Regions from separate parts of the Leptolyngbya sp. O-77 genome, predicted to be linked through region 3. Evidence: riboswitches for the same ligand, from Rfam matches in the RefSeq annotation. Region 3 holds a riboswitch; each other region holds the start of a gene.

Region 1 (10,415 bases), 650 kb from region 3:
GGCGCAGGCAGAGGTGAGCGATGCCCGCGCTCAGGCGGCTCAGGCCGAGGTAGAGTTGCAACAGGCCCGGCTAGATAGCGATCGCCTGCAAAAGTTGGCCGCCGAGGGAGCCATTTCCCAGCAGCAAGCAGACCAGGCGAAAACCGCCGCCCTCTCCGCTGAGCAGGTGTTCCGCTCGGCTCAGGAGCGCATCCGCACCCGCGAACGGGCGGTCGTCGCTGCCCAGCGCCGCGTCCAGGCCCAGCAGGCCACCGTCGCCGAAACCCGCGAACGCCAGACCTTCAGCCTGCTGACCGCGCCCCTCACGGGCATTGTCCTGGAACGACTGACAGAACCAGGCAACCTGGTGCAACCGGGCAACGAAGTTCTGAAAGTGGGCGACTTCAGTGCCCTCAAGGTGGCCGTGCAGGTCTCAGAACTTGACCTGGGGCAACTCCAGGTCGGCCAGGCTGTTGAAGTCCGGCTGGATGCCTTTCCCGACGAAACCTTTGTGGGGCGCGTCAGCCGCATTTCGCCCGCCGCCGACCCCAGTTCTCGACTCGTCCCCGTTGAGGTCGTCATTCCCAACTCCGGCAGCCGCCGACTGGGGAGCGGTCTGCTGGCGCGGGTGCAGTTTCAGACGGGGCAAGCTGGCCGCGTGGTGATTCCCGAAGAAGCACTAGAAGCAGGCGGCGAAGGCAACGACTCGGTGCTGTTTGTGGTGCAAGGCGAGGGTGCAGAAGCCAGAGCCGTTGCTCGACCCGTGCAGGTGGGCGATCGCGCGAACGGTCGCATCGAAATCCTCTCCGGCCTCCAGCCTGGTGAATCCTTTGTCCTCCGCAGCAGCCGCCCCCTAGAAGACGGACAAACCGTTCGGCTGAGCATTCTGTCTGAAGGTTGAAGGGAGGGACGGAAAAAACGAAGAACGAAAAACGAAGAACGAAGAACGGAACTTCTTCTCTCTTCGTTCTTCTGTCTTCGTTCTTCTGTCTTCGTTCTTCTCTCTTCGTTCTTCTCTCTTCGTTCTTCTCTCTTCGTTCTTCTCTCTTCGTTCTTCTCTCTTCCCTCACTCCACCCCCCCTACACTCTCCCCCTCCCCCCCTCTCTATACCCATGACCTCCCTCAGCACCCTCTCCATCCGCCGCCACATCGGCACGCTCATGCTTACCCTGACGGCCATCGTCCTGGGAGTTTTCTTCTTGGTGCGGCTGCCGGTGGATTTGCTGCCGTCCATTACCTATCCGCGCATTGGGGTGCGGGTGGATGCGCCGGGGGTTGCGCCAGAAGTGGCGGTGGACGAGATTACGCGACCGCTAGAGCAGGCATTTTCGGCCACCGATGGCGTGCAGCAAATCTATTCCCAAACGCGGGAGGGGCAGGTCAGCGTAGACCTTTACTTTCGTCCTGGGGGCAATATCGATCGCGCCTTAAACGACGCAACGGCTTCCTTCAATCGTGCCCGCAGCCGATTGCCCAACACGATTCAAGAGCCGCGAATTTTTAAGTTCGACCCGTCCCAGCTTCCGGTGTATGAGTTTGCGCTGACATCCGATTCGCTCCAGTCGGTTGATCTGCGCGTGTTTGCCGACGAAGAACTGGCGCGGGAACTGTCGGTGGTGCCGGGGGTGGCCAGTGTGGATGTGTCGGGCGGCGTGCGCGAAGAGGTGCAGGTGAATGTAGACATCAATCGTCTGCAAGCGCTGGGCGTAGGCTTGACCGATCTGCTCAATACCCTGCGGGGGCGCAATCAGGACGTGTCGGGTGGGCGCTTGCGAGGCGGGGAAGCAGAAGTGCTGATCCGCACCGTCGGACGGTTCCAGTCGGCAGAGGAACTGCGGAATCTGTCGCTGCCCGTAAACGGGGCCAGCAGCGCGTCTGGCGGCGAGGTATCGACCAGCAGTTTTCCAGAAGCGCGGCGCGTCTACCTGCGAGATGTGGCGCAGGTGGTGGATGGCACTGAGGAACAGCGGATTTTTGTGACGTTGAACGGCGACCCGGCGGTCAAGGTTAGCATTCAAAAGCAGCCCGATGCCAATACAGTGTCGGTGGTAGAAGGGGTGAAGCAGCGGCTAGCAGAATTGGAGCAAGCGGGACTCTTCCCAACGGGCATGGCGGTTCGCACCACGCTGGACGAGTCGCGGTTTATTCGCAACTCGATTTCCAACGTGGCCATGTCGGGACTAATCGGGGCGCTGCTGGCGGCGATCGCCGTCCTCCTGTTTCTAGGCTCACTCCGCCAAACCCTGATCATCGTATTCGCCATTCCCCTGGCTACGCTGATTGCAATTTTGCTCATGGGCACTTTTGGGCTGACGCTGAACGTGTTTAGCCTGGGCGGTCTGGCGCTGGGCGTGGGCATTGTGGTAGACAACTCCATCGTGATGCTGGAGAGCATCGTGCAGGGCGTAGAGGCCGCCAAGCGTCGCCGCGCCGTAAACAGCATTGAGACTGCTGAATACTCCACGACCGAGGATGTGGAAATACCAGATGAATCGAACAGCGGCGGGAATGATTACGGTTACAGCAATGGACATAGCAACGGTCACGATTCCGGCAATGGACACGGCAATGGCAATGGCAACGGCAATGGCAACGGGAATGGAAGCGGAAATAGCAACGGGAATGGGAATGGCAACGGGATTTATGCCAGCCGTGGACACGACTATGACCCCAGCAGCGATGCTGACAATGTGACCCGTGGACGCACAGGCAAACAAGTCAGCGCGACGGCATTTCTCCTGCGCCAGGCGGAACTGGCCAGCCAGCAGCTAGAGTCGGCGCTGGTCGCGTCTACAACCACCAACCTGGTGTCTGTGTTGCCCTTTTTGCTGATTGGCGGTTTCTTTTCGTTGTTGTTTAGCCAGTTGATTCTGACCATTAGCTTTGCGGTGGCAGCTTCGCTGATCGTGGCGCTGACGGTGGTGCCCATGCTGACCTCGCGGCTGCTGGCGGTGCGCTGGTCGAGTCGGGTGGGCGATTCGGCTCCGCTGCGGGCGTTTCGAGCGCGGCTGGCAGATGCGACCCATACCTATGTGCGGGGGCTATCGTGGGTGCTGCGGCATCGGCTGGTGGTGATTGGGCTGGCGATCGCCCTGTTTGGCGGTACGAGCTTCTGGATGGCGGGCCAACTTCCGCAGGAGATTTTGCCCCGCATCAACACGGGCCAGGCCCGGCTCAACGCCCAGTTTGCCCCCGGCACCTCCCTAGCAGACAACCGCCGGGTGATGGAACTGGCCGACCAGATTTTGCTACAACAGCCCGAAGTGGAGTATCTCTTTTCCACCGCAGGCGGGTCGCTGTTTGGCACAAACACCAACGCCAACCCCCTGCGCGGCTCCAGCACCATTACCCTGAGGCCGGGAACCAATGTGGCTGAGTTTACTGAGCGGATGACCGCCGAACTGAATCGGCTGAACCTGGTGGGAACGCGCCTGCGGCTGAGTCCAGAATCGGTGCGGGGGTTGATTGTGAACAACTCGCCCGTGCGCGGGGCCGATGTAGATATCCTGCTCCAGGGGAGTGACACCCGTTCTCTGGAACAGGCGGGACGCGAAGTGCTGGCAGCCTTGGATTCGCAGGCCCGGCAGGCCCGCTATCGCCCCGATGCAGATCAGGCGCAGCCCGAAATCCAGGTGCGCCCAGACTGGGAGCGAGCTTCGCAGTTGGGCCTCTCCACCGAAGATATTGGCGACACGATTCAAACCGCCATTACGGGATCAGTGCCCACGCAACTCCAGCGGGGCGATCGCCTGGTAGATATCCGCGTGCAGCTTGCCGACAATGCCATCCAGCGCCCAGCCCAGCTTGCCCAACTGCCCGTCTTTACGAGCGGTGGTCAGCTTGTGCGGCTGGCCGACGTGGCGCGGATCGAGGCTGGCGAAGCGCCTGGAGAAATTCAGCGGATCAACCAGCGGCAAATTGTCCAAATCGTAGGCAACCTGGTGGATGGCGCAAACCTCAGCGATGCGATCGCCGAGTCAGACGCAATCCTGGCGAGCCTGACGCTGCCCGAAGGCGTGAGCCGCCTGCCCAGCGCCAGTGCCCAAAGCGCCCAGGAAGTCCGCTCGTCCCTAATTCTGCTGGGGGGGCTGGCCGCCTTCTTGGTGTTTGTGGTGATGGCGGTGCAATACAACTCGCTGGTTGATCCGCTGGTGATCATGCTGACGGTTCCCCTGGCGCTGGCGGGGGGCATTTTCGGCCTGTTCCTAACCCAGACGGCGATCGGCGCGACGGTGATCGTGGGCGCTGTGCTGCTGGTGGGCATTGTGGTCAACAACGCCATCATTCTGGTAGAACTGGCGAATCAAATCCGCGAAGAGCAAGGGTTAGACCACCGCAGCGCCATGCTGCAAGCCGCGCCGCAGCGCCTCCAGCCCATCCTGATGACCACCATTACCACCGTGCTGGGGATGTTTCCGCTGGCGCTGGGCATTGGCGAAGGGTCAGAATTCCTGCGGCCGCTGGGCATTGTCGTGTTTTCGGGTCTGTCGCTGGCGACGCTGCTGACGCTGTTTATCATCCCCAGCTTCTACACGCTGCTGCATGAAGTGCCCTGGGCCAAAGGCGCAAAGCTGGGCGCAAAGCGGCTGCGGCAACTCAGCGGCTCGACTCGCAAGCAGCCGCTGACCAAGTGAACGGAGGTTAGGGGTCAGGAGTCAGGGGTTAGGGGTCAGGCTTCGTGCCCCGAAGCAGCCGGATTCGAGCTACAATTTCGGGACGAATTTGGGTTGCCTGGGGGATCAGTCCAGGTAGCAGAATTGGGGAATCTATGGGGCGATCGCCCCTCGGTTTTGCCAACTCTGTGGGGAAAGTCCGGTGCAAATCCGGCGCTGTGCCGCAACTGTGAATGAGGGGTTTGAGCCTTGCCGGAGCGCATTAGGCAAAACCCGCCTCAAAGTCAGAATGCCCGCCCGATGTTGTCCATTGCGATGCCCGCGATGCACGGGTCGAGGTGAGAATGCACAATTTAGAACGGCGACAGCCTCTTTTGTCGGAGGTTGGTGCGCCTGGGGTTCGTTCGGCGATCGCCCCTGCACCGATTGCTTATCCGGCGATGGATTGCGTGGCTACGGTTTTGTGTCATCGATCGCCCTCACGCCCACAATTCAGGCGATTCGCTGCAGCTTGATCAGCAGATTTTCGGTTTTGGCCTGGGCAGTCAGTGTGGCCCCGATTTCAGCGAGACGGCAAGCAGTTCAGCAAGATTTACTCCATCGCGTCGTCGCCCTCGCGCTGCCCAGAAGTCGAACTGTGCGTGTCGCGGGTGGGCTGGAGTTCCGCCTATTTACAAGATTTACCCGTTGGCGGGGCGATCGCCCTGCGCGGCCCCTACGGCTTGATGACGCTAGCGCAAGTTCCCGATCGGCCGCGCCTGTATATTGCCCGAGGGTTCGGGCATTGCCCCGCTAAAAGCCAGATCGACTGGCTCTACGAGGAGAACTTTGACCAACCCGTGTGGCTGGTGCAGGCGAATCCAGAAACGCCGGACTGTTTGCCCTACGAGGCGTATTGGCAAGCGCTCTCGCAGCAGTGGGCAGCGTTCTGCTATTTACCCACGCGGCCGGCTCAGATCTGCCAAACGTTGACCCAGTTGGGCATTGACTGGACTGGGGTGGATGTAGACATTTGCGCGGTGGGCGATCGCCCAGCCCAGCTTCAGGATATAGCGGTGCTGCTGGGGGCTAAACTAGACCAGGTACGCTCAGAATCGTTTTACGCCTTTTAACCGCACTGCTTAGCCGCCTGCATTTTCCCATGACGACTCCGCCCGGTGACCCGCCCGCCTCAGACGCTTCGCTGCCCAATGCCAGCGAACCCAGCCCAACGGTCACTTCCCCAAGCTCACCCGAAACACTGGTGGGCGATCGCGCAAACCTGCAAACTCAGCGCAGCGCTGGCTTTTGGAAAACCCAGCGAGAGAATGGGCTGGTTTTGGCGATCGCCCTGGCGCTGGCGCTCGTGATTCGGCTATTTGTAGCGGAGCCGAGGTATATCCCATCGGACTCGATGGTGCCGACGCTGCAAGTGGGCGATCGCCTGGTGGTGGAAAAAGTGTCCTATCGGCTGCATCCGCCAGAACAGGGCGACATTGTGGTGTTTGACCCGCCCGCCCAGCTTCAGCAGTTGGGCTACACCACCGACCAAGCATTCATCAAGCGCGTCATTGCTCAGCCAGGACAAACCGTGCAGGTTCACTTGGGCAAGGTCTGGATCGACGGAGAACCCCTGACGGAACCCTACATTGCAGAGCCACCGGGCTACGAAATGCGTCCTGTGACGGTGCCACCCGGCCATGTCTTCGTCATGGGCGACAACCGCAACAACAGCAACGACTCCCACGTTTGGGGGTTTTTGCCTGTTGAAAACATCATCGGCCGCGCCGTGTTCCGCTTTTATCCGATTGCCCGCTTTGGCAAGCTAGAAACTGCTTTTCCAAAAGCAGACACATTAGAGACAGCAACAAGCGAGACATCAACAAGCGAAGCCCCAGCCAGTTAGTTGCAGATGCTATCCCTGCCATATCTGCCTTGCTGGAGTGCTTCGCTTATTTCATTCACCTGAATCGCGTCACGTAGCTCTAGATAACGCCAACCCCTTTGCTGCGGTTGTCTCCATCTTCAGTTAGCTTGCCATCTTCGTCGGTGTCGTTGATCTCGGCAAGTTCCGCCGCGCGGGCCGCTTCCTCTGCCTCTTCCTTGGCTTTCAAATCACCCGGCACTTCGTAATACATTTCCGGTTCGACCGCAAAGTTATTGATCAAACCTTCGTTATCTACGGTGTAGCCGCCTGCGGTGTCGATGTCGCCTTCTGCGGTAGGCGTTTGCTTGTAGGCATCGCCTTCGCGCTCTTTGCGAGCAGCCGTTTCCGCAGGAATAATGCCGCGATCGTAGGTATCTCGTTCGACTCGTTCGTTCGTTGACATAGCACTGTCCTCCAAATATTCCAAACAAGTGTGCAAAAAGGTTTTCAAGAAGCTTTGCATGGCGATGGAATGGCGATCGCTAAAGCGCTAAAAGCTCTCAGATAACCATTGAAAGCTATCAAAAACTTCTCGAAAAGCTTGAATTAAAACCAAGCTCAACGGCTCCGCTTGTCTCAGTAAGCTCTGATTCGGTTTTTGCCGAATTCCAATCAAATTCCAGATTAAACTTCTAGACTAAACATGGGGGTTTGGATCGACTTCGGGCACAACGTCAGGGCGCTCTTTATTTTCCCAACCCGTCGGGCGGCGCGAGTTATACCAGGCAATAGAACCCAAGCCAGCCGCTGCCAAAAAGCCGACGACAAAGACCGCAGCCAGCGATATGCCCGCCCCATCTTGGGCAGCCGATACAGCAGGTTCAACTAGAAGTAAAGCGTTAATACTCAGCACGTTCAGCACCTCAACTCAGAGATTTTTGATGCGAGATTGAGATACAAAAGCGACCCCAAATTGCCCATAAATAAGAGTTAGTCTAGGGCAGTCCTAAAAGCTCTAATCGCTGTTTCAATCTTGCTGTATCACAGCATAAATCACTGAGTTTTTGCGGGTATCCCTCACAGGTAATGCTGGGCGATCGCCCTTGGTTATAGGTTTGAGAAGGGCTTTTCCATCTACAGGAATATAAAGCACTCGTTTCCTGAGGGTGGGTGCATAGCCTCCTGTGCGATCGCCATAGGTACAGCATTTTCTTGCGGGGTGAGGCACATGCTGCCCTCACGAGGCAAGGGCTTATTGACCATCCGTGTGCCTCACTAGCTTCAAAAACGCTGTAGCGACATCAAGGCATTATAACTGCGGCAATCCCCAGGCTTCTCGCGCTATTCTGGCCTCATCTCGATTTAAGAGAAAAGGAATGCAGTTGAAAGGTTTCTGATGAGCTGCGCCTGCGAAACACGATTCAACCCCGAAATTTCCATCGCAGGCGGGTAAGTTCTGTCGGAGATGAATAAGACACTAAGGCAAGCTATAGAGATAGCTATAGAAATATGGATAGGATTCGGCGAGTACTGCTGGTCGGCGGCACACATGGCAACGAGTTGACGGGAATTTACCTGATCCGGAGATTTCAATACGCTCCCCAACTCATCTCGCGCCCCAGTTTCGAGACAATGACACTGCTGAGCAATCTGGAGGCGATCGCCGCTGGAGTGCGTTACATCGATCAGGATATGAACCGATGCTGCGATCGCGCCCATTTGGAACTACCAGACCCCGTCGATTATGAAATCCGTCGGGCGCAAGAGATCAACCGCCGCTTTGGGCCATCCGGCTCCACACCTGCCGATGTCATTCTCGATATCCACAGCACCACGTCGAACATGGGGATGACGCTAATCCTGGATGATCACCACCCGTTCAAACTGAGACTGGCAGCAGCCCTCAGCGCCCAACAGCCCGACCTGCGGATTTACAGTTCGGCCGACTCAGGGCGACAGCAAGACGCGCTGCGATCGCTCGGTCGGTTTGGTATTTGCCTGGAGGTTGGCCCGGTGGCTCAGGGCGTGCTACAGGCAGACCTGTTTCAGCGCACCGAGGCGCTGGTTCAGCAAATCCTGGATGTGCTAGACCAGCAAAACTGGGACAAACCGTTGCCTGCGGTACAACCGCTAACTGTTTATCGATATTTGGGTACGGTACCCTACCCCAGAGATGCCGAGGGACAAATCACCGCTATGATCCATCCCCAACTCCAGGGGCAGGACTACGAAAGACTGAGTCCTGGTGACCCAATGTTTCTCTCACTCACCGGAGAAACCCTGCCCTATACAGGCGAAACCGTCGCGTTTCCCGTGTTTATCAACGAGGCCGCCTACTATGAGAAAGACATTGCGATGGTGCTAACGCAGCGGCAAGAGATCCAATTGGGCGCGATAGAACCGCTATCCACAAAACCGCAGGAATAGAACCACTATGCGACAGCGCTATTGCACCCGAATGCGCGACAGAATCGCCCCGCGATAGTAGTGCGTCACGATGTCTCGATAACTAGAGCCTTGGGAAGCCATGCCAAACGCGCCGTACTGGCTCATACCAATGCCATGCCCAAAGCCCCGCCCCGTCACCTGGAAGCTGGGTGGAGCCGCTGCGCCCTGAGCGCTGGCCACCTGACCCGCCTGGGGTTGAATTGTAAACAGGGTGCTGCGGAGATTTAGCGCCTGCCGCATCTGATCGCCCGTTAGCTCTCTGCTGCCTGCATCGCCTACCACACGCACCCGCCGCAACCGCTGATTAGGCGAAGCCTGTACCAGTTCAAACCGGAGGATATTGCCAACGCCCGTAATGCGCTGCCGCATCTGCTCAGCCGTAAAGGTTTCTGTCCACTGGAACACGGGAGCTGCTTGGTCATAGTCGGGCACGCCGCGCAGGTAAGGCAGCGGACTCACCCATACATCTTCGGAGTTTTCCGTATGCCCGCCAGAGGAGGAGTGATAAACTGCGTTGATGAGTTGCCCGTTGTAGGTTAGCACTTGCCCACGGGTTGCTCGCACAGCAGCGATAGTGCTGCTGGCTTCTTTTTCTGCGCCGCCATAGGCCTGCCAGCGGGTTGTGTTCCCCACGTCGAAAACGGTGTTGCCGCTGGTTTGCCGCTGATAGAGGGCGTAGGTACGGGCAGCAACCGCCTGGGCTTTGAGGGCTTCCAGATGCCAGCTTGCGGGCATTTCGCTGCCTACCACGCTGTAGAGGTACTCCTCCAGGTCAACATAATTTACAGCAGTTAGTCCGGAGGAGGTGGGAACCACCAGCACTCGCCCGCGATAGTAACGGCCGCGCGTGTTGTCGTTGGGGTTGTCGATGTAGACAAAGCCGCCGTTTTGTGGCTCTAGCCAGACAGCACTAAGTTGCCAGTCGTTCACCCTCAGACCTGCGGTATCGGGCGTAGCGATGAGGGAGGTTCCCTGAGGAAGTTGCCCCAGCACCCGCCCAGAGCCATCTTTGAGAACAGAGGCGGTGTTGCTACCAATTTGCACGGCGGGCACGTCGCGCTCGATCGACACGCGCAGGTCAAGTTCGGCACGAGCAGGGGCGATCGCCACCAGCCACAGCACTGCCGTCAGCCACCAGGAGCGTTTGCCCAGTTTGAAACCCAGCTTGACGAGGGCTTGCAAAAAGCCTGTGTATTTCAGCGTTTGAATCACAACAACCTCACACCGACAGAGACAGATTGTTCAGGATCAGGGACAAAATTAGGGACAGATTCGGATCGGTTTTTCGGGGTTTCCTGGCGAAACAATCAAAAAATTTGTAGCAAAACCGTCGCTACGATTCTTTACAGAAGGGTATCACGGAATGTTGGGTTGAACGCAGAGTGAGGGCGATCGCCCTCGTTCTCTGTACTCACCCCCAGTTACATAGCGTTGCTCGGAGACCTACAATCCTTGAGCATCAACGCTTTGCAGGGCAACGCAAAGGCAAATCCCACTTTGTAAAGTTTCGATGAATCCCCAAAAATGC
Region 2 (10,415 bases), 1.4 Mb from region 3:
CGTCCATTCTCTGTTTTCGCAACTGGCGCAGTCCGCTAATTGTGAGTGGGCGTACTGTTTGGCTGATGATTGGGTTGGGAATGCTGTCTTTTTTTATCGGCAATTTGATTCTTGGACAGTGGGAAATTGGCTGGGGCAAGGAACCGGATGCGTCTCCCGCCGACCTGTTTTTCCTGCTGATGTATTTGCTGGTGGGCGCGGGTATGTTTTTGGCGGTGTCTTCGCGCAAGCTGAACCTGGCAATCTGGCAGTGGCTAGCGGTGATAGGCGTAGGGGTTTTGGGGGTTGTGATTGCCTGGTTTATCTACAACGGGGCAAGTGCGGCCGCCTCGGCGGCGGTCTGGATTGATCCTCCGGCGATCGCCCAAACTGCGCCCGACGCGGCCCCAGCGGCTCCAGCGGCTACCCCTGTGCCCGCCGAACCTGCCCCGGCCGCTGCGGCTGCCACCTCTAGAGTCCCCGGTTGGGCGGTGGCGCTCGAAGAAATCCTATCGCCGTTCTCGGATACCTTTGCGATCGCCTATGTGGCTGGAGATATCATTCTGCTGATGGCTGCGATGGCACTGCTGCTGGCGTTTTGGGGCGGGCGATTCTCGCTGTCCTGGCGCTTCATTGCCGCCGCTGCAATCTGCTTTTACGTTGCAGATATGTGGTTCCTCTACGCCACCCGCTACGTCGAGGGCTATCAAACGGGCGGCTTGCTGGAAGTGTTCTGGATTTTTAGCGCCTGCCTGTTTGCTATTGGTGCTGCGCTGGAATACGACCTGTCGAGCCGCTCTCGTCGGGGTAGTCGTCGCCGCGCCTGAGGGTTTTGGAACCCGCTCAGAGCTAGGTGAATCCAGAGGCAGATAAACCTGGAGGCAGATAAACTCCGCTTGTGTGCAGCGTGCATAAGGCGTAGTTGAGGCGGAGTTGCCAGGGTGTGGCCGCTTTTGTGAGGGTTTGACCGCAGACACTGAATTTTAGTTACCCTTGTACTGTTCCGTGCAAGGGTTAGGCAATTCTGAGTTACGATCAATCAGGTTTTTTCTTCAGTCCTCCCCGGTGGGGCGAGTGGTTAACGCGGCATGCCTCCTACAAAACTGACCGATTCTGACAAGCAAAAAATTCTGGCACTGTATCGCCAGTCAGACGAAACCACCACATCCCTGGCTCAGCAATTCAGCGTCAGTACCTCTACGATTAGCCGCATTCTGAAGCAAAGCCTGTCGGAAGCTGAATATGACGCGCTGATTCAGAAAAAGCGAGCCGCAGGCGGCAGCAGGTCTGACGTTGAGAACGCCGCCGACGTATCCACCGCTGTAGAAGCGGCAGAGGCCCTGAAATCAGAAGAAGATCCGCAGCCTCCCCAGCCAGACGTGTTTAGCGCCGTGCCCCAAGCCGTGGAGCCGGATGCGGACGAGATGGACATAGCCGAGCCGGACTCCGCACGCCGCGATGGTCGCCGCCAGCGCCGCCGTTCAGGGAGCGTTCCCCCCGAACCCAGCAAACCATCCACGGTTGCGCCGCCCAAACTGGCTAAAAAGAAGCGGATTGATGAAGATGGGGCGATCGCCTCTGTTGAAACGGCCTTCGCTGCGGACGCTGAGCTTGGGGGGGAGGATTCTTCGGAACCTGTCGTCGCTGAGCTAGAGGCAGTTGAGCGCGACATTTTGAAGCATGAAGGCGTTTTCACGGATATAGACGAAGATGAAGACGAAGACCTGGATGATGAAGACCTGACAGACGACCTGGATGACGATCTGGATGACGATCTGGACGATGACGATGACGGCTCCTTGCTTGACGCAGCCGTCGAGCTAGACGACCTGACGGGTGGACTGCACAGCAACATGCCGCTGCATATTGCGCCGCTCTCGGAAGCCAAACTGCCCAAGTCTTGCTATCTAGTGGTCGATCGCACGTCGGATTTGGTGACTCGGCCGCTCAAGGACTTTGCGGGGCTGGGGCTGATTCCCCACGACCAGGAAGAGGAGCGCACCCTGCCTGTGTTTGATAATCATCGGGTGGCCAAGCGCTATGTGCGGCGGATGCAGCGCGTGGTCAAGATTCCCGATGGTCAGGTGTTTTTGAAGGCCAGTCCCCATTTGCAGGCGAAAGGCATCACGCGCCTGCTGATCGATGGGCGGGTATATTCACTCTAGGCTTCTGCCTAGCCGGGGGGATGTCTGGGCGATCGCCCGGTGTTCTGCGACTTAGCGAAAGCTATTCGTCCTCAAACGGATCGCCCTCGTCTAGGCTGCGGGCACTGGAAGCGCGATCGCCCGGTAGTACCAGCGCCGCGCCCAGCATCCCTGCGGACGCGCTAAACCCCAGCAGCAGCCCGATGGGAATCGGCACCGTCCTGCCAGTTAAAAAGCGAAGTTCGACAGGGGTCGCGTTTTGCACCGACAGCAGGGCGATCGCACTCACCCATAGCGCCACAATGGAGGAAACCAGGATGTTTAGCATGGCGGCAGGCTAACAAAAGAAACAAAAGACTAGAGAACCGAAGAGCTGGCAATCCAAAATCCAAAATCGGCCTCGTGCTACGTCAAAATTAGACCTTAGGTTAGTAGTCAGTGCTTTAGCGCTGAAGCGCTAACTACAAGCTTTTGTAAGACTGGATAAGGAAGAAGATACAGAAGGTAGTCAGTGCTTTAGCGCTGAAGCGCTAACTACAAGCCAAGACATAACCCTAAAACTAAACCGTGACACTGCACTAGGGTGAGGCCGACGTGCAAGATTCGTTGAGGCAGATGACCAGCACCGACTGAATCGTAGCGTCTTCTCGAAACTGCTTTGTTTCGTTATATTCCGAGGTAGTCGAGGGATAAATGCCCGCTGTTTCGCTGCTGCCATTGCCCGTGCCAAAGGACAGGTTGGTGGCGGGATGCTGGGCAAACCGGACGTATTCCCGCGATTCGTTTTGCGTGTTGTAAGACAGCGTGGCATCGCCGTAAATCTGCTCTGCCTGGGCGATCGCCGTGCCAGGGCCAACGCCGCGATCGGTGCGGTAGCTGGGGTTATCGGTCAGCACACCCTGCACCACGTCATTATCCCCAAAGCTCTCCCCCGCCAGATACAGCACATAAAACTGTGGCTTGCCGTTCTGGGACACGGCGATCGCGTCGAAATCGACAATAAAGGGCGATCGCACTTCAAACGTAGCGTCGGGCAGCGCTTGCTTTAGTTCGCCCAGCGTCATACCCAGTTTTGCCGGGCCAATGCCCTCGGCAGAAATCACAAATAGCGACGGATCGGTTGTTTCTGGAGCAGAAGCCGTCGGGCTGGGCGCAGGAGGAGAAGGCGCAGGCGACCCTGGGCTAGCCGTTGGCGACGCGCTAGGAGAGGACGAAGGCGGCTGGGCATCGTTGCATCCAACCAGCCCCACCAGTCCGCCCAGCAGCAGGCTCCCCAGCAACAGTTGCGTTGTGGATTGTTTCATCAACCGACCCATTGCTTTCTCCTTCTGAATCCCACGCCAACTCCGTGACGACCTCAGCATAGCGCTTGTGCCAGAGCGTCGGCTCCCGGTTGTGGCAGAAGACGCAATCACCGGACACAGATTGCTACACCTGTTTTAGCAGGTTGTCCTGATTTTGCCCTGACTTTGCCTGATCTGGCGGTACGGGCTATCTGGGCAAATTGAAGGCGGCAACCGGATTCAACCATCGCGTGATGGTGCGCTTGAGCTGAATGAAATCTCGGTTTAGCCCTTGCTGCATAAACTGTCCGAGGGCATCCAGCGGCGTAAAGGTTGGGCCGGGCTGCCATTTCAAATCTTGACCCATCGGCGTTAGGTGGTTGCCGCCCAGCGTGTGCAGCGTGGTCATGTCTGGAAAACGGCGGTTGAGAACCTCCGAGAGCGATCGCGTCTGGTCGATATCATCCATCGCAAAGCGAATCAGCAGATTGCGCCGCACCTGATAATGCCGCTCGATCAGCGTGTAGGTTTCGGCGGGCGATGGCGTGAATTCCACATTCAGCAGCGGCGCAAACTGCGGCGGAATCTGGGAGAAAAACTGGGTCGAAAACTGCGACACCTGATCCAGAAAAGGAATCGATCGCCGCGCTGGATAATTATTAAACGACAGGAAAATATTGCCCGCTCGCTCTTGCGACGAGCGGCTGCCGATCAGCAGATGCAGCTTGCAGCCCATGCTGTGGCCCACGCCATAGAGCGGCACATAGCTGCGACGAAACACGCGCTCTAGCAAATATTCCTCAGCCCGGAGGAATGACCGCAATACTTGGCGGGCGATCGCCTCATGGTCAAACGTGTTGATAAAGGGCGTGGCAACAACGGCATAGCCCTGCTCTGCTAGGTGCTCTAGCAGCGAGCGATAGGTGACCTGCGGAGCCGCCGCCACAAACGCCCCGCCCAAAAAATGAATCATCGCTGTCGGGCTTTCTGGCACCACCAGCCAATTTCCGCCCAGTTCTCGCCATTCCATAGGTAAAGAAGGGTGAAGCCACTTCTCATGGTAGACGATGCGGCGGGGAGGTGATGGGGTGTTGGAGTGTTGGAGTGTTGGAGCGCTGTTGGTATTGATGACGGAATGAGGGTGTGCTGCTCATCTCCTCATCCCATCATCTCCTCATCCCCGTTACCCCATCACCCCGCCCAACTCAGATCGCCTGTAGCAAAAACACCAGCCCCACGCCTGCGATCGCCAGTCCGGGTAGAGCCAGCGTTTTGGCGCGTTCGGTGGTGCGGCGCAGCAGGCGATCGCCCAGCCACCACACTCCAAAGGCGATCGCCGCCTGAATCAGCGTGAAACCTAGTAGATAGGCGGTCAGGGGCGACGGCGTTGCCCCGACAATGGATTCACCGTAGGCATAGCCGTGGAATAAGCCTGCCAAAATTCCAAAGGCGATCGCCCCGCCCAGTGGCAGCGTCTTCCGCAGCCCCAGCAGCAGCCCGATGATCAGCACCGACCCCGCGATGGCAATTTCAACGGCGGGCAAATCGACTAGATTCAGGTGCAGGGTCGTGCCGCCCAGCGCTGCCAGCAAAAAGCTAAGGGGAAACAGCAGTCCCCAGCCCTGCTTTGCCGCCAGTAGCCCAATCGCCACCACAAACGCAAAGTGATCCAGTCCAATCACAGGATGGGCCAAGCCAGACAAAAACCCTTCTAAAAAGGTTTTGGGCGTTTCGCCCCCGGTTGCATGGTGGGCCAGGGCTGGTTCTGCACAGAGGGCCATCCCTGCCAGCAAGAGTAGTGCGCCGCTGCGCCAGCCTGCGCTAGTTCTGGCTGCCGAGACCATTTGCTGATTGTGCCATCTGGGCGATTTTGGGAATTTTTGGGTTTTGGTGATGCTTGCCTTCATGTCTGTACCTCGCAGAGTTTAGATTGGCAAAATTTGCGAAATAGCGCATCGGCGGGCATCCTGACTGGTCGGGCGGGGTGTCTTGCCCAACTTCACAGTTGCGGGACAGCGGCAGACTTGCACTGCACTTTCCCCAATTGGCGCGATCGCCAATCTCCAAAGGCTGTTCCCCTTTGAGAGCCGATGAGCGACTGGAATCATAGCACCGTTTGCAGGAGCAAACGCGCAGAGTCACAAATGTTCAAGGAACTGGGCGCTTGCAGCCATCCAAAATCGCGAATCCAAAAATCGCGAATCCAAAAATTACTAATCCAAAATCGCCAATCTAACACCAATCCAAAATCTCAAATTCAGTCGGCAACCGAAACGATTGCCCCCTGTTGGGTCATCGACTGGGAGAGCGCTTCGAGAACCGCTACCAACTCGACACCAACTTCGCCCGACGACAGGCTGGAGGGGCGATCGCCCCGCACACAGTCCAGAAAATGTTCGCAGGCGCGGCGCAGGGGTTCTTCGCGGGAAAGGGCGATCGCCTGTCGTGCTTGATCCGTTGGGAAAAAGGTTCCGTTTTGCTGTGCCAGCGTCCCTGCTTGCAGCACCAGCGAATCGGTCGCCATTTCGTCAAAAATCAGTGAGGCGCGATCGCCCACCACACTCAGCCGCCGCTGTCGCTCAGGATTGAGCCAGCAAACCTGGATCGTTGCCTGAAAGCCGCTGGGATACATCAGCCGCGCCCACACCAGATCAGCCAGCCCAGTGGATGTGACATTGGTCGCGGTATTGTCTAGGGTTGCAGCATCGTCCAATGCGATCGCCCTGGCTGGCGACATTCCCGACGTGGGCTGCAACCAGACCGTGCCCCAGGCCTGCACCTGCGCCGGACGCTCCCCCAGCCAGTAGTTAAAAATTGCGATGTCGTGGATCGCCAGATCCCACAGCACATCGACATCCGAGCGCACTGGGCCGAGGTGCGTCCGGCTGCTGCTGCCATAGCGCAACTGCCCAAGCTGCCCTTGCTGAACGAGCGATCGCCCTGCTTGCACAGCTGGGTGAAACAAATAGGTGTGATCTACCACTAGCCGTCGCCCCTGCTCCGCTGCCAGTTGGCACAGTTCCCGCCCCTCGGCGGCGCAGAGCGTCAGCGGCTTTTCTACGAATCCGTGTAGCTCCCGATTTAGCGCAGTTCGTAGGAGTGCTGCATGGGTGCTGGCGGGTGTGGCGATCGCCACGGCATCAACACCTTCTAGGTCGAGCGCCGCTGCCCAATCTGTCGAGGCGACCACGGCGGGCGTGCGATGCTCTAACCCAAACTTAGCCACTGCAATGTGCAGACGAGTGGCATTGGGATCGGCGATCGCCACCACGCGCACCCCCGGCAGCGCCAAAAAATTTCGCAGCAAGTGCATTCCCCATCGCCCCAGCCCTAAAATCACAATGCCGACCAACGATGAATCTTGCGCTACGCCCATGCTGCTCTCGTTAGTTCTGATTTTCGCAACTGGCTCAGGCACTAGCCTGCCGGTCTCTTTTCCGCCCATTTGGCCCCTACTTCGCCAATTTAGCCCCTCACTTTGCAAACTTGCAGCCCCACACCCGTCTTGTGCCAATGTTGCGGAGCGATAACCCTGACCAACCCACTTTTTTCGGCTTTGAGCCACAATAGGGAAGTCGGGATGAGCCGACGGGCTGTATCCTAATGAAGTCTATTGCTGAGTTGACAAGAGTAGGTGCTATGAGCCGCCGTCGTCAAACCCCCTGGCTGCATCGTCAGTCTCGCAAGATTATCGGAGCGATCGCCCTGCTGGGTGCGCTAAACACTGCCTACCTCACCGCAACTCGGCTGTTTGGTGGAGAGGCGGCCTGCCCCACCAGCGGCTGCCAGCAGGTGCTTTCCAGTCCCTATGCCACGCTGTTTGGGCTTCCCCTGGCGCTGTTTGGGCTGCTGGCCTACCTGGGTATGGCTGCGTTTGCCTTTGCGCCGCTGCTGGTCAATGCTGACCAAAACAAAACCCTGCGACACAGCCTGGATAACATGACCTGGCTGCTGCTGTTTGCAGGTTCAACGGCCATGCTGGTGTTCAGCGGCTACCTGATGTACATCATGTTTTCCGAGTTTGTAGCGCCCTACGGTGCAGCGGGCATCTGCGTCTATTGCATCGCGTCGGCGCTGTTTGCGCTAGCCATGTTTGTGCTGACGCTGCTTGGGCGGGCGTGGGAAGACGTGGGCCAGCTTATTTTTACCGGAATTTTGGTTGGTGTAGTGGTGCTGGTGGGGTCCCTCGCCTGGCACAACATTATTAGAGCGCCAGCCAGTGAAGTGGTGGATGGCCCTTCGGTTCCGCCTGTAACCACCGTTTCGGGGCCAGCAGAGGTCGAACTCGCCCGCCACCTGAAGCGCATTGGCGCGAAGATGTTTGGCGCTTACTGGTGCCCACATTGCCACGATCAGAAGCAACTCTTTGGTCAGCCTGCCGCGGCTGAGATTCCTTATATCGAATGTGCGCCAGACGGAGCGAATTCCCAGACTGCCTTGTGCCGCGCTACGCCGCAGGTCACAGGCTACCCCACCTGGGAAATCAACGGCCAGTTTTATTCTGGCACCCAAACGCTAGAGCAACTGGCGCAGGCCTCTGGCTATCAAGGCCCGACCAATTTCCAGAATTTGCGGTAATGCCCATCAATAGGGTGAAGAGTTGAGTGCAAGGAGCTGTCTGGCTTTAGTCTGCTGGGCAGCCTTTTATTGTGAGGAGTTGTTTGACAGCAACACGCAACGACTAATATCTATTGTGATATCTATTGAATCCATAGCGCGGTTTGCGAGAATTGAGGTGAAGCAAGCGGCCCAGATTTTTAATCTCCAAATCCTAGCCCTTTGCCCCGCCAGCGAGACAGCAGTTTTTCTAGTTCAATCCAAACAAAGAGCAGCAGGCTGAATCCGAGACAAATCAGCAGTTCCAGGGGACTGAGGATTTGGGTGCCAAAGAAGTTTCGCAGCGGCTCAATGTAGATTAGCGCTAGTTGCAGCAGGCTGGTAAAGACGACGGAGGTGAGGACGTAGGGATTGGAGAAGGGGTTGAGTTCTAGGGTTAGGCGGGTGTTGGATCGAATAGCCAGGGCATGACCCATCTGGGCCAGGCACAGGGTGGTGAAGACCATTGTCTTCCAGCGATTGGGGTCGCCGGGAGTGGTTTGGGCGAGGTGATAGCCGACGACCATTTGGGCGATCGCAATGATCGACAGCACTACGCCGATGCGGATCATATAGGTGCCCAGCCCTCGTGCAAAGATGCTCTCTTTGGGATCGTGGGGTGGGCGACTCATGACGTTGGGTTCCGCAGGTTCTACTGCCAGCGCCAGCGCAGGCAGCCCGTCGGTGACCAGGTTCATCCAGAGGATTTGCAACGGCGTGAGGGGCACGCCGCCAAAGGCAAACAGCGGTGATGCGGCGATGGTAATCACTTCGCCGATATTGGACCCCAGGATGTATTTGATAAAGCGGCGAATGTTGGTGTAGACGACCCGCCCCTCTTCGACTGCCGAGACGATGGTGGCAAAGTTGTCGTCTAGCAGCACCATGTCGCTGGCTTCTTTGCTGACATCGGTGCCCGTGATGCCCATCGCAATGCCGATATCGGCCCGCTTCAGCGCGGGGGCATCGTTCACGCCATCGCCTGTCATGGCGACGATGTGGTGGCGGCGCTGGAGCGCCTGCACGATTTTCAGCTTGTGTTCTGGGGCGACACGGGCATAGACGCTGACCCGCTCGACATGGGTTTCCAGTTCCTCTGGGGTGCAGTGTTCTAGGTCTGGCCCGGTTAGCACTTCGTCGCCGGGCTGGGCAATGCCCAGGTCTTCGGCGATCGCCCGTGCAGTAAGCTGGTGGTCGCCCGTAATCATGACAGGCCGAATCCCCGCAGAGCGGCAGCGGGCCACGGCATCTCGTGCTTCAGGGCGGGGTGCATCCAGCATGTCTACCAGCCCCAGCCAGATTAGCCCTTGCTCGGTTTCTTCGGCGCTGTCTTCGGCGGGCAGCGCCTCCAGCGGACGGCAGGCAAACCCCAGCACCCGCAGTCCCTTGCTGGCCAGGTGATCATTTTGCTGCAAGATTTGCTGACGGCGATCGCCGCTGAGTGGCGCCACCGTGCCCTTGACATATACAGACTGGCACCGCTCTAGCACCAGTTCGGGAGAACCTTTGCAGAACAGAATAAGAGATGAAGAATGGAAGACAGACGGGGCGAGGGGATCTGCGACTATGCCACTGCCTTGAGGTTTGACTATCACGCTCATGCGTTTGCGCTCGGAGGTGAAGGGAAACTCGCCCAGGCGCGTCCAGATGTGGGTCAGGTGGTGGCGGTCGAGTCCAGCTTTGGTGGCGGCCACCAGCAGTGCGCCCTCGGTGGGGTCGCCCAGGATGCACCAGTCGCCGTTTTCTTTTTGCAAGGCCGCATCGTTGCAGAGAATGCAGGCGGTTAGCAGGGCGATCGCCTCCGGGTGTTTCTGCACATCAATCGACTGTCCGTTCAGCAAAAACTCACCCTCTGGCGTGTAGGCGTGGCCCGTTACGCTGAGCGAACAGGAATGCTGGTGAATCCCCTGCACCACCATCTTGTTTTGGGTCAGGGTGCCTGTTTTGTCGGAGCAGATTGTGGTGACAGAGCCGAGGGTTTCTACGGCGGGCAGTTTGCGGATCAGGGCATGGCGGCGCACCATCCGCTGGGTTCCCAGGGCCAGCGTCACGGTGATCACGGCGGGCAACCCCTCCGGCACCACGGCCACTGCCATGCTCAGCGACACCTCCACCAGTTCCCGCAGCTTGCCCCATCCGGCCACCAGCAGCCCCAGGACGACGACCACTGCCACCAGCGACAGGGAACCCGTAACCAACGCCTGACTCAGCTGATCCATCCGCTGCTGCAAGGGCGTTGGCTCTGCCTCGACGGATTGCAGCAGAGTAGCGATTTTGCCGAGTTCGGTGCCCATACCCGTCTGAGTGACGATGGCCACGCCACGCCCCTGCACAACCTCGGTGCCCTGATACACGCAATTGAGGCGATCGCCCAGGGGCGTATCATCCGACAGGTCTGCGGCAACCCGCTTGC
Region 3 (10,415 bases):
ATCGCTTGCGCCTTGCACTATCGTATGGACGGGCTAATCACCCATCGCCCAGAACAGTTTGAGGGCGCGGGCGTTCCGGTGCTGTCGCCGCGCGATGTGCTGGAATATCACCTGCGGCGATCGCTCCAGCCCCCGGCTCACCATTCCTTCCCTCTCCCCGCCCGCTCGATCACGCATTTGGCGACCTGGCGCAATGGGCAGTTCGATGCGTCCTGGCTGCCGCTGGCAGACATTTGGGATCAGGGACATCTGGGCACGATTTGCCGCGACGCATCGCCCTATGCCTCCCTTTCATCCGCTGGCGGCCCGCGTCCCGTCGCCCGCGGCAAATTCGTCGAGGTGCGCCATTTTGACCGACGACTGGAGTGGGTGGCGCTGATTGTGCAGATCTGCCCGACGCAGCAGCCTGATGTATTTGATTTATCCGTCATCTGCGCGGCCCGCGATGGCGGCGACCTGCCCGCAGGCTTGCAACTGTGGGTGGTCGATCAGCAGGGTCATGAGTCGATGTCTGCCCAGCCCAGCCGCAGCGGTCGAGCCACACTCCAGTTTGAGGGACAGACGGGCGAAGCATTTGATGTGGTGATCAGCCTGGGAGGCGATCGCCACGTCGAAACCTTCCTGATTTGAGCCTTTCCGAATCCCCCTTAGCTCCCAATCCCCAACCCCTACGCCTACCCCGGAGGCATAGCCATGACGAAACTCGTTCTGCTGAGACTAGACGGCGATCTGGCATCGGGCGTGCAGGTGGGCCTGGAGGTAGGCGAAGACGGCAAGCAGCCAGAGCTAGAATCGTCGGGTCGGCTGCCCCCCCAGCCTCGCTTGCTGGAGTATTTTAACTACTGGCGATATTGCTATCGCCAGTTGCCCGTGCCAACCCGCCTGCGCCCCAAACAGGTGTCTTATACCAATTCGGTCTGGTCGTGCATCCAAGCCTGCCGGACGGCGGCCAACTATCTCCAGCGGGCAATGTCGAACTGGCTGGCGGCAAGGGAATTTCGCCCCATCAAAGAGGATTTGCTCTGCGAACTCAAGCGCAACGACACCGTGCGCGTGCTAGTCCATACCCGCGACCCGCTGCTGGCGCAGTTGCCCTGGCACTTGTGGGACTTTTTTGAGCGCTATCCCAATACGGAACTGGCCTTTAGTTCGCCAGTTGCCCAGCGCACTCGCCCAGTCTGGGCTGTGCCGCCCAGCGGTCGGGTGCGGATTTTGGCAATCTTGGGCAATAGCGCAGGGATCGATGTGGCTACCGATCGCGCCTTGCTAGAGCAATTGCCCCTAGCGGAGGTGAAGTTTCTGGTGGAACCGTCGCGCCAGGATATTAGCGGTCGCCTGTTTGAGCAAACCTGGGACATTCTCTTTTTTGCTGGGCATAGCGAAAGCGTTGAGGGTGCGGGCGCGGAGGGGAGCGATCGCGGGCGAATTTTTATTAATCAAACCGACAGTTTGGCGATCGCCGACTTTCGGGCCAGCCTCGACAAAGCCGTGCAGCGCGGCCTGAAGCTGGCAATTTTGAACTCTTGCAACGGGCTGGGCTTGGCGCAAGATCTGCGACAGCTTCACATCCCCCAGCTCATCGTCATGCGCGAACCCGTTCCAGATCGCATCGCCCAAGAATTTCTGAAATACTTCCTCAGCGCCTTTTCTCGCGGCACTCCGCTGTATCTGTCAGTGCGAGAGGCCCGCCAGCGTCTAGCAGAACTGGAGCGCGATTTTCCCTGCGCCAGTTGGCTGCCTGTGATTTTTCAAAATCGAGCCGAGATGCCGCCAAGTTGGGCAGATCTGCTAGGCGAGAAAGGGATGGCGCTGCAAGCCGCCTCGTTAGGGCAGCAGTTTGGGAACCCTGCCAAATCCACGCTGACCAGCCTGGCCTCCCGGCATAATCTGGCGCAAGAGGGGCGACATGGAGATCAGGAGCATCCATTCCGAGAACCTGTACAAGCGTCTCCTGAGGGGCGATCGCCCCTCGCCGTGGCCCCACCCGAAACCTATCTTCTCCCCCTTGCCGAGGCTTTCTCCCATCCTCGACAGATTTCCCCAGAGGAAACTTTATGGGATGCTTCTATTCCGGATTCCACTCCTGGGAATTCTGAATGGAGAACTCCGAGTTCTACCCATTTGGATGCTCTACCGCCATCAACCACCGCCATGCCAAACCTGAGCCAACCCGCAGCCCAGCCCGACCAACCCACGCCGCCTGCTGTTCCATTCCCTGCCCCCGCGCCCCAGCCAGCAGCGGTTCCCACGCCTGCGGTGCCGACTGCGACCGCGCCGACTGTACCACCTATGCCACCTATGCCACCTGCGCCGACCGCGCCGACCGCGCCGACCGCGCCGACCGCGCCAACCATGCCGACCGCGCCAGAGCGCACCAGCCCCGAATATAGCGCCCCCACCACTGACCCCAGTTCCGCCGAAGCCAAGCCTGCTCCTGGTATTGAGGCAACGCCTGCCCCGCTCACCTGGCTGCCAGAAGAGGTTTTGCCCATCACCGACGTACTGGGCGTGGGCCCCGTCAGCGACCAGGGCGTTGTGAAAGAAGCCATTTATCCCGGCTATACGGGCTGGGTCATGCACGAGGGAACTCGCTGGAAAGCGTGCCTGGATTTGCCCTGGCAGCAGCTTCATCTCCCGGTCAATACGCCCGTGCGCGTGCTGGGGCGGCTCGACGGCACGAATATTTTGGTGGTTGAGCCGATCCGAATGGCGGAACAAGCGGAGCGACGAACGAAGGTTTGAGAAGCCCCGCAGATTCTTGACTGCCATTCAATTGCCAATCCAAAATCCAAAATCGCCAATCCAAAATCCACAGTCGCTATCACTCCCCATGCCTCGCACCCTCAAACGCGGCCCCGGCTGGCAAATCGGCTGGGACGAAGACGCGCCCGAATTTGCTGGACTCGTCGGCGGCGACGATTGGGCGCTGGAGCTAACCGCAGCGGAACTGGAGGATTTTTGTCGGCTGGCGGGGCAACTGGCGGAAACCATGAGCCAGATGGGGGCAGAACTAATGGAAGAGGAGCGCATTGCCTGTGAACTGGAGAGCGATCGCCTCTGGCTAGAGGTCGAAGGGTTTCCCCAGTCCTACAGTCTGCGGATGATCGTGCTGACGGGCCGCCGCGCCGAGGTGGGATGGAACGCAGCGGCCGTGCCAGGACTGATTCAAGCAGCCCAGACGCTTACGATTTTTTGAGCGAGGCGGCGGGTTGTCCAGACAGGTAGCCCTGCTGCTTCAGGAAATTCAGCACCTTGGCGGCGCTCTCTTCTAGGGTTTCCTGGTCAGTGCGGCATTCTACTTCAGGATTTAGCGGCGCTTCGTAGGGGTCGTCGATGCCCGTGAACTGCTTGATTTCGCCCGCCCGCGCTTTTTTGTAGAGGCCCTTCACGTCGCGCTCTTCGCACACGCTGAGCGGTGCATTGACGTATACTTCCACAAAATCTCCGATGCGATCGCGCATTTCGTCGCGCACGTTCCGATAGGGCGAAATCGCCGACACCAGCACAATTACGCCATTGCGGCTGAGCAGATGCGCCACAAAGCCAATGCGGCGGATGTTTTCGTCTCGGTCTTCCTTGCTAAAGCCCAATCCTTTGGTGAGATGCTGGCGCACGATGTCGCCGTCTAGCACTTCCACCGCCAAGCCGCGATCGCGCAATTCCTTTTCCACCGCCATACGGATCGTCGTCTTGCCCGCGCCGCTCAGCCCGGTAAACCAAACTGTGACCCCTCGCTGCTGCATTGCTGTTTGCTCCTCACGATAGAACTAGCGCACCCCTGGGCCCGCTGACGAGTGCAAGCCCAGAGCGCTCTGGAAAACCAGAAATAAAACTGCACCCTAGTCTACTTGATCACGTTCTCCACTTGAGTTGGATTTGTATCACTCTCACCCAAAAAAATCTCTGGCGTCGCAGGCAGCCGCGTCCCGCAGTTTTTGCAAAACAGGGCATCCTGGTCATGCACCGACAGGTCGCAATTCAGGCATTGCACAGCGACACGGGTGCCCGTTTTAACCAACTGCTTGATCAGATCGCCCAACTGCCAGGGAATGAACAAAATTCCGGTCAACAGCATCAAAATGGTGAGCGATCGCCCGCCATCGGTAATCGGCACCACATCCCCCAAGCCCGCCGTTGAAATGGTCGAAATCGAGAAATAAATCGCGTCAAAAAACGTGTTGAATTGCTCCGAGTTGACCGGATGTTCGACCTGATAGATCAGCCCAGAATAGACAAACACGATTGAAAACAGCGTGAACAAAATGCGGGCAAAAATGGCGCTGTCTTCCGTCGTAACATAGCCAAACACCGTCCGCCCTTCAAAAAATCGCGCCAGCCGCAAAATCCGAAACCAGCGGAAAATGCGGATAAATCGAATATCCACTGCGCCCAAGAAAAATGGCAAAATTGCCATCAAATCAATCAGCCCAAAGAGACTGAAGACAAACTTGAGCCGATCTTCTGCACACCATAGCCGCAGCAAATATTCCAGCGAAAACAGCAGCAGCAGTGCTAGATCCAGCGCCCCCAAAACCGTCCGCCACTCCTCCGACAGCGGATAGGTCTGCGCCACAAAAATCGCCACCGACAGCAGCACCAGCCCGGTAATCAGCAGGTTGAGCGCCTTTCCCGTAGGCGTGTCGATATCTTCGAGGTAAAAGGCGATGCGCTTGCGAAAGGACATTGGGAAAACGCAATTGAAAACGCATTGAAAAAAACGTAATTGAAAACGCAATCCGGGGAAGGACGCGATCCCGCGATCCTCTTATTATCCCCTCATTCCCGACCTGGGACACATCCCAATCCCCCTCTCCCCCATTCCACGATTCCCCGCCTGGGGTAAGATGGCTAGGCACATGTGAACAGCCGCAGGGTGGGAAAGTCCGGTGAGAGTCCGGCGCTGTGCCGCAGCTGTGATGAGAGTTTGGGCCGACTTGAAAGACTGTTTGAAAGACTTTGAAGACCCACAAAACTCCTCAGCCAGAACGCCAGCCTGCTGCTTTTTCACTCTAGCTCCCGCGTTGCACGGGAATGGAGTTTTGATTCTTATGACTCTATCAGTTGACCCTGTTTCTTCAAATTCCGCAGCATCAGCTATTTCTAAGACGGCTGAGGCATCGGCATATCCGCTGATGTATCCGCTAGAGCCGGAGCAGCGGGCGATCGCCCTCGGCAATTCGCCCCAACTTGATCTTCCTCCGCTACCGATGCAGCGCCCAGTGCTGCTGGTCGGCCACGGCAGCCGCGATGCGGACGGTCGCCAGGGCTTGCTAGATTTTGCGGCGGCGTATCAGGCACTGGATACCTCACGTCCGGTAGTGCCGTGTTTTTTGGAACTGACGGAGCCATCGATTCAGCAGGGCGTAGACGAGTGCGTTGCTAGGGGCTATACCGACTTGTCAGTGCTGCCCGTGCTGCTGTTTGCGGCGCGGCACAACAAGTTTGATGTTACTAATGAACTGGATCGCGCCCGCCAGCGCTATCCCCAGGTCACGTTTCACTATGGGCGGCATTTTGGCATTACGCCAGGAATTTTGGATTTGTGGCGATCGCGCCTTGCAGAACTCGACCAGCCGCAGTGGAATCCCCAGGGCATTGCGCGGGAAGACACGGTGCTGCTGTTTGTGGGGCGCGGGGCCAGCGATCCCGATGCCAACGGCGATGTCTATAAAATGGCGCGAATTCTCTGGGAAGGCAGCGGCTATCGCACCGTCGAAACCTGCTTTATCGGCATCACCCATCCCCGGCTAGAAGAGGGCTTCCGTCGCGCCCGCCTGTATCAGCCCAGGCGGATTATCGTGCTGCCCTACTTTTTGTTTACGGGCGTGCTGGTTAAGAAAATTGCCACGATCACAGCCCAACAGCAGTCCCAGTTTCCCGACATTTCAATGGTCTGCCTGCCAGAGATGGGGCTGCACAGGACGCTGTTTTCTGTATTGCGCGATCGCGAAATCGAAACGCAGCTTGGGCAGGTGCAGATGAATTGCGAAATGTGCAAGTTTCGTCTGGTGGCTGTGGGCAATGGCGCAGTCCACGGGCATGACCACGCACACACACACGGGCACGATCATGGACATGCACACGCACACGGGCACGATCATGGACATGCACACGCACACGGGCACGATCATGGGCACAATCACGGACACGCGCATGAACATACCCAAAATCATGCTCAAAATCATGCTCAAAATCATCCACATAGACACAGCCATCCGCAGGATCACACGCATGACCATGAACCCAGCCACGCCCACGGGCATCCCCACAGCCATACGCATGGGCATCATCATGGCGAAATGATTGATCCCTATGCGGAACCGAGCCAGTATCATGAAAAAATCTGGCAAGTTCCCTGAACGAGGGTGAAGCAATGGCAGAACTGGATAGAGCTGACGAAAAGGGGTTTCAGGTGGGCGATCGCGTGCGGGCGATCGCGCTGCCTGCCTACCTCAAAACCGCGGAACCCATGCCCATGCTGCGTCCACCCGACCTGATCAAAGTGGGCGAAGAAGGCATCGTGCTAGATCGCCGCCCCGGTGGCTATTGGGGCGTTCGGTTTGGGCGTGGCGCGTTTTTGCTGGAAAGCCAGTATCTCGAAAAGGTGTCTGAATAGCCAGCCATACTGTAACCCGTCGTGCTACTCTGCGACGCAGCGATCGAGCGTGAGGAACAGATAAGGCCGCAAATCCTGTGTAAACCAGCGATCGCCCACTTGCCGAGCGGGCTGGCTGGTGAGGAACGTATTCACCGTGTTGCGCCAGGCAGAATCGGTGGCGGACAGCAGCATAGCGTAAGGGTCGCAAGACAGCGGCTCCGGCGGCAGCAGCGTATATCCTGCCTCGCTCAGAGAACTGCTGCTTTGCAGCGCCTCGCCCAGCAGCAGCACGCCATCGCCTGCAAACAGGTCGATCGCCCCACTCCGGAGCGCCTGAAAGCCTACCGTCCGTGCCCCTGCCCCTCTCAGCGCCACAATTTGCGCCGCTGGATATCGCTGCCGGATCACTTGCTCGGTCACGGTGTCGCGCAATACGCCAATGCGGGCCCCTGCCAGCGTGCCCGAAGGATTGAACTGGCTGGCGGTGTTGGTGTCGGTCAAAAGCTGCACGCCCGTCAGGAAAAACGGGGCAGAAAACAGCACGCCTTCGACATCCGAGCGCAGCGTGTTTGGCCCGCACTCGATTTGCACGGCACCTGTTTGCACTAGCTCAAAGCGCTTGGTCACGTCAGCGGTGCTGAGGTCGAGGCGAATGGGACGACCGAGCTGCGCCTGGAGCTGCTGCGTTAGGCCGTTGAGCAAGTCCACGCAATAGCCCGACAGTTCTCCGGTGCTGTTAACCACACCAAAGGGCGGGGAGTTGGGCTGCACTGCCGCCCGCAGCACGCCCGACTGAGCGATCGCCTCCAGCACTGAGCCTGGGCGATCGCCCGGTAGTTGCGCGGTCACCTCTGGCACAAAGGGAATCGGTGGCGGCCCGCCAAAGGCTTGCTCTAGCTGCTCTGCGGAGAGCGATCGCACCAGTCGCAAGTCCAGTGGCTCCTCGCTGATCGACGCTGCGTAGGCCGCCGTGAGGAAGGCTTCATAGGCGGGCTGGTTGTTCAAATGGGTCTGCAAAAAAGCCAGACTCAACTCGCGCACATACTCTTGCCCCAGGCGCGGCGACGGCCCCGACAGCAGCAGGCTCACGGTGTCTAGCGTGCTGCTCGAAGAGGGCGTGTTATCGGCAAAGGTGTGGCTGCTGGGCACCATCACCGCCAGATATTTTTTGGGCGTGGTGAGCCAGAGAAACGGGTGGATCTGTTGTGGCACAGCAGAAGCGATGAAATCATTGCTGCCGCTCATCAGCATCACGGGCACCTGGATTTGCCCTAATCCTTGCGGGCCAAAGACGGGATTGGTCAGCGGGCTGACGGCGATCGCCGCCTGCACTCGCGGGTCGCGCAGCGTATAGGTATAGGGCGGCAGACGGCTGGCCGCACATTGCAGCACCAGCGACACATCCAGCCGCGCCTGGGGTCGGGCGCATTCTTGTTGGAACAGATCGCCCGTGTTCAAACTGGCACCCGCCAGCGCCAGCGCCGTATAGCCGCCAAAGGAATGCCCCAGCACGGCGACTCGCTGCAAGTTCATGCGCCCGGTCAGCTCTGGGTCGGCATCTGCCAGTTCGCCCAGGGTATCCAGAACGTAGGTGATATCCAGCGGGCGATCGACAAATTCGACCGGGGTGACGGGGCTAGTCAGCACGCCCGCCAGGGCGCTGGTGCGGCGGCTTTCGTCGCTGCCGATGTGCTGCGGCAAAATGGCAACAAACCCGTGCGAGGCGAAGTGATCGCCCAGGTAAGCGAAGGCTTCGGGCGTAGACCCCAGCCCGTGGGAAATGACGACGACGGGTGCGGGCTGAGCCAACCCTCTGGGCAGCCGCAGCAGCACGCGAAACGGACGGGGCACGCGATCGCCCAGGAGCGTTTGGCGATCGCGGCTAAATTCCAGCGTGCGCGAATCCACGCCATAAGGGCCCGGCTGTCCGGGGTCGGGCAAGCCCACTGTTGTAGGCAGCGGCGACTGGAGCGCTTCTGCGGCGGCGGCTTCGTTAATTGCCCGCACAACGGCATCCCGATAGTCAATCTGGGTAGAAAACTGCTGCCGCAGCTCTAGCAACTGGCGTGCATTCAGACGGATGCTGTAGGACGGATACTGCCTCAGCCAGCCAATGATCGATAACCCATCTGGCTGATTGGCTGCCAAAATTGCCGCTGCGCGAATAGCGGAAAAGCCATTTTGCCGCGTGTCAGTCCGCACGACCGCACCCAGCCGCCGCAGCGTCTCTTCGCCCAGCGAGGAATAGAGCAGTTGCGAAATCACGACCGGATCGACCTCAAACCGCCGCTGGAGAAACTGGCGCAGCTCTGCCATGCCCGTTTCGCCCAAAAACCGCGAATAGAGCTTTAGCCCGCCGCGCACTTCGCCCGTGTTGGCGTAGGTTTCCAGATCGTCTACGGCGAGGGCAATCTCAAAGTTGCCCAGGTTGACGATGACCTGCTCGGCGCTATGGGCAGGACGGGTGAGCCAGCTTGAGAGCAGGAGAGACAGCCCAGAGGCGATCGCCAGCAGGGAAGACTTCAGCACAGGGCGGAGCGTGGATCTGGTTTGGCGATCCGTCGGATTGCCTGTCCTAGCAGACGAGAAATGTCTGCACTGCTTGCGAAAAGTTTCGACTTGCCCTGTGCCTGTGAGTTGCGCCATAGCTCCACTGCCAAACCGTTGAAACGCTGTGTTGAAACGCTGTTCAGTGCTGTATGCAATCCGATCTGCAATCCAGAGCGTATCACACCCAGATTCTTGCCTTTCCATGCCAAGAAAAATCCCACTCCTGAGTTCCTGAGAGATTTACAAAACCTAACCAAGCGTTCGAGATAGATACAGAGAAAATGTGACCACAAGCGGTATGCTATGTCCTGAACGCCGTAAAAAGCCTCATATTAGGGTGTTTTAGACGAGCTGTAGCGTTGTCAGATGGCTCTTTTTTGAATCGTGGGTTGCCCCATGCTACACAAGGTTCACAATCCGTCTACAACCTCACACCAGAGCGGCGATCGCCCGTAAAACCCAGCCACCCTCAACCGTGTTTCATTCAACCGTGTTTCATAAGGAGAGTAGGATGATCCGTTTTAATTGGCGTAAGGCACTAGCTGCTTTACTGCTATCCGTTTTGCTGTTGTCTGGTGCTACCGCCTGTAGCAAAGTAGACGACTCGCCCTATGCTCAGGTGCAAAAAGATTCCACCCAGCGGGGCGCAAGAGCCGTTGCCAAAGATGCTGAACAAGGCAGCAGCTTTAATAAGTTCTTTCCTAGCTCTGGTCAGGGCTACACCGTCGTCTTTTCTCAAGAGAAAAAAGGCTTTGCCGAAGCCAAGCTCAAGAAAGACGCAAAAGACATGGCGCTGTTGTCGATTTCTGACACGGCTAGTTTGCCAACTGCTGCCAAGAAATATGACAGCGCCACCGAAAAACTGGCGGGCTATCCTGTCCTGGAAATCGGCAACACCCAGACTGGCATTCTCGTGGCCGATCGCTATCAGGTCAAGGCCCTCAGCCGCGATCCAGAATTCACCAAAGAAAATCGCCGCGCCTGGATTCAAAAATTTGACCTGATTGGCCTGTCCAAGCTGAAGTAATGGAGCGCTGACCATGAGTAAACCGATTTATGAAATCGTGGATGATTTGCCCACCACCGGGTTGACTGTCCGCGCCCTCAAATCTCTGGACTTTGTGGTGCCGGGTCACTGGGAAAACCTGGTCGGCTTTGATAACACGATCAAAGCAGTGACGATGGAAACCGACCCTGCCATGATCCAGGCGATTGGCGAACGGGCTGTCCAGCTTTATAACGACAAGTCGCAGGGCTATCAAAAGGC

What was found. A riboswitch is a leader RNA that binds a small molecule or an ion and turns the genes downstream of it on or off. The one in region 3 is predicted to bind cobalamin.
Region 1: another riboswitch for cobalamin. It lies ahead of O77CONTIG1_RS14610 (FAD-binding oxidoreductase); the one in region 3 lies ahead of O77CONTIG1_RS17340 (sirohydrochlorin chelatase).
Region 2: another riboswitch for cobalamin. It lies ahead of O77CONTIG1_RS22945 (HupE/UreJ family protein); the one in region 3 lies ahead of O77CONTIG1_RS17340 (sirohydrochlorin chelatase).

Annotation. Positions count from the first base shown of each region.
Region 1 covers NZ_AP017367.1:3,430,852-3,441,266, forward strand. Annotated here, with positions in the region: gene O77CONTIG1_RS14600 (efflux RND transporter periplasmic adaptor subunit) at 1-880, shown strand, start outside; gene O77CONTIG1_RS23615 (efflux RND transporter permease subunit) at 1,093-4,614, shown strand; cobalamin riboswitch at 4,735-4,909, shown strand; gene O77CONTIG1_RS14610 (FAD-binding oxidoreductase) at 5,142-5,705, shown strand; gene lepB (signal peptidase I) at 5,735-6,478, shown strand; gene O77CONTIG1_RS14620 (hypothetical protein) at 6,558-6,902, opposite strand; gene psb35 (photosystem II assembly protein Psb35) at 7,137-7,361, opposite strand; gene O77CONTIG1_RS14630 (aspartoacylase) at 7,949-8,866, shown strand; gene O77CONTIG1_RS14635 (SpoIID/LytB domain-containing protein) at 8,885-10,099, opposite strand.
Region 2 covers NZ_AP017367.1:5,440,592-5,451,006, reverse strand. Annotated here, with positions in the region: gene O77CONTIG1_RS22970 (hypothetical protein) at 1-806, shown strand, start outside; gene O77CONTIG1_RS22965 (hypothetical protein) at 1,068-2,144, shown strand; gene O77CONTIG1_RS22960 (hypothetical protein) at 2,206-2,451, opposite strand; gene O77CONTIG1_RS22955 (hypothetical protein) at 2,702-3,427, opposite strand; gene O77CONTIG1_RS22950 (DUF1350 family protein) at 3,615-4,436, opposite strand; gene O77CONTIG1_RS22945 (HupE/UreJ family protein) at 4,612-5,250, opposite strand; cobalamin riboswitch at 5,346-5,482, opposite strand; gene O77CONTIG1_RS22940 (Gfo/Idh/MocA family protein) at 5,664-6,782, opposite strand; gene O77CONTIG1_RS22935 (vitamin K epoxide reductase family protein) at 7,046-7,984, shown strand; gene O77CONTIG1_RS22930 (cation-translocating P-type ATPase) at 8,164-10,415, opposite strand, start outside.
Region 3 covers NZ_AP017367.1:4,081,702-4,092,116, forward strand. Annotated here, with positions in the region: gene O77CONTIG1_RS17315 (hypothetical protein) at 1-630, shown strand, start outside; gene O77CONTIG1_RS17320 (CHAT domain-containing protein) at 694-2,742, shown strand; gene O77CONTIG1_RS17325 (DUF1818 family protein) at 2,831-3,196, shown strand; gene cysC (adenylyl-sulfate kinase) at 3,183-3,743, opposite strand; gene O77CONTIG1_RS17335 (ion transporter) at 3,845-4,684, opposite strand; cobalamin riboswitch at 4,834-5,012, shown strand; gene O77CONTIG1_RS17340 (sirohydrochlorin chelatase) at 5,049-6,359, shown strand; gene sipA (regulatory protein SipA) at 6,374-6,616, shown strand; gene O77CONTIG1_RS17350 (alpha/beta fold hydrolase) at 6,641-9,244, opposite strand; gene O77CONTIG1_RS17355 (hypothetical protein) at 9,717-10,175, shown strand; gene O77CONTIG1_RS17360 (hypothetical protein) at 10,189-10,415, shown strand, end outside.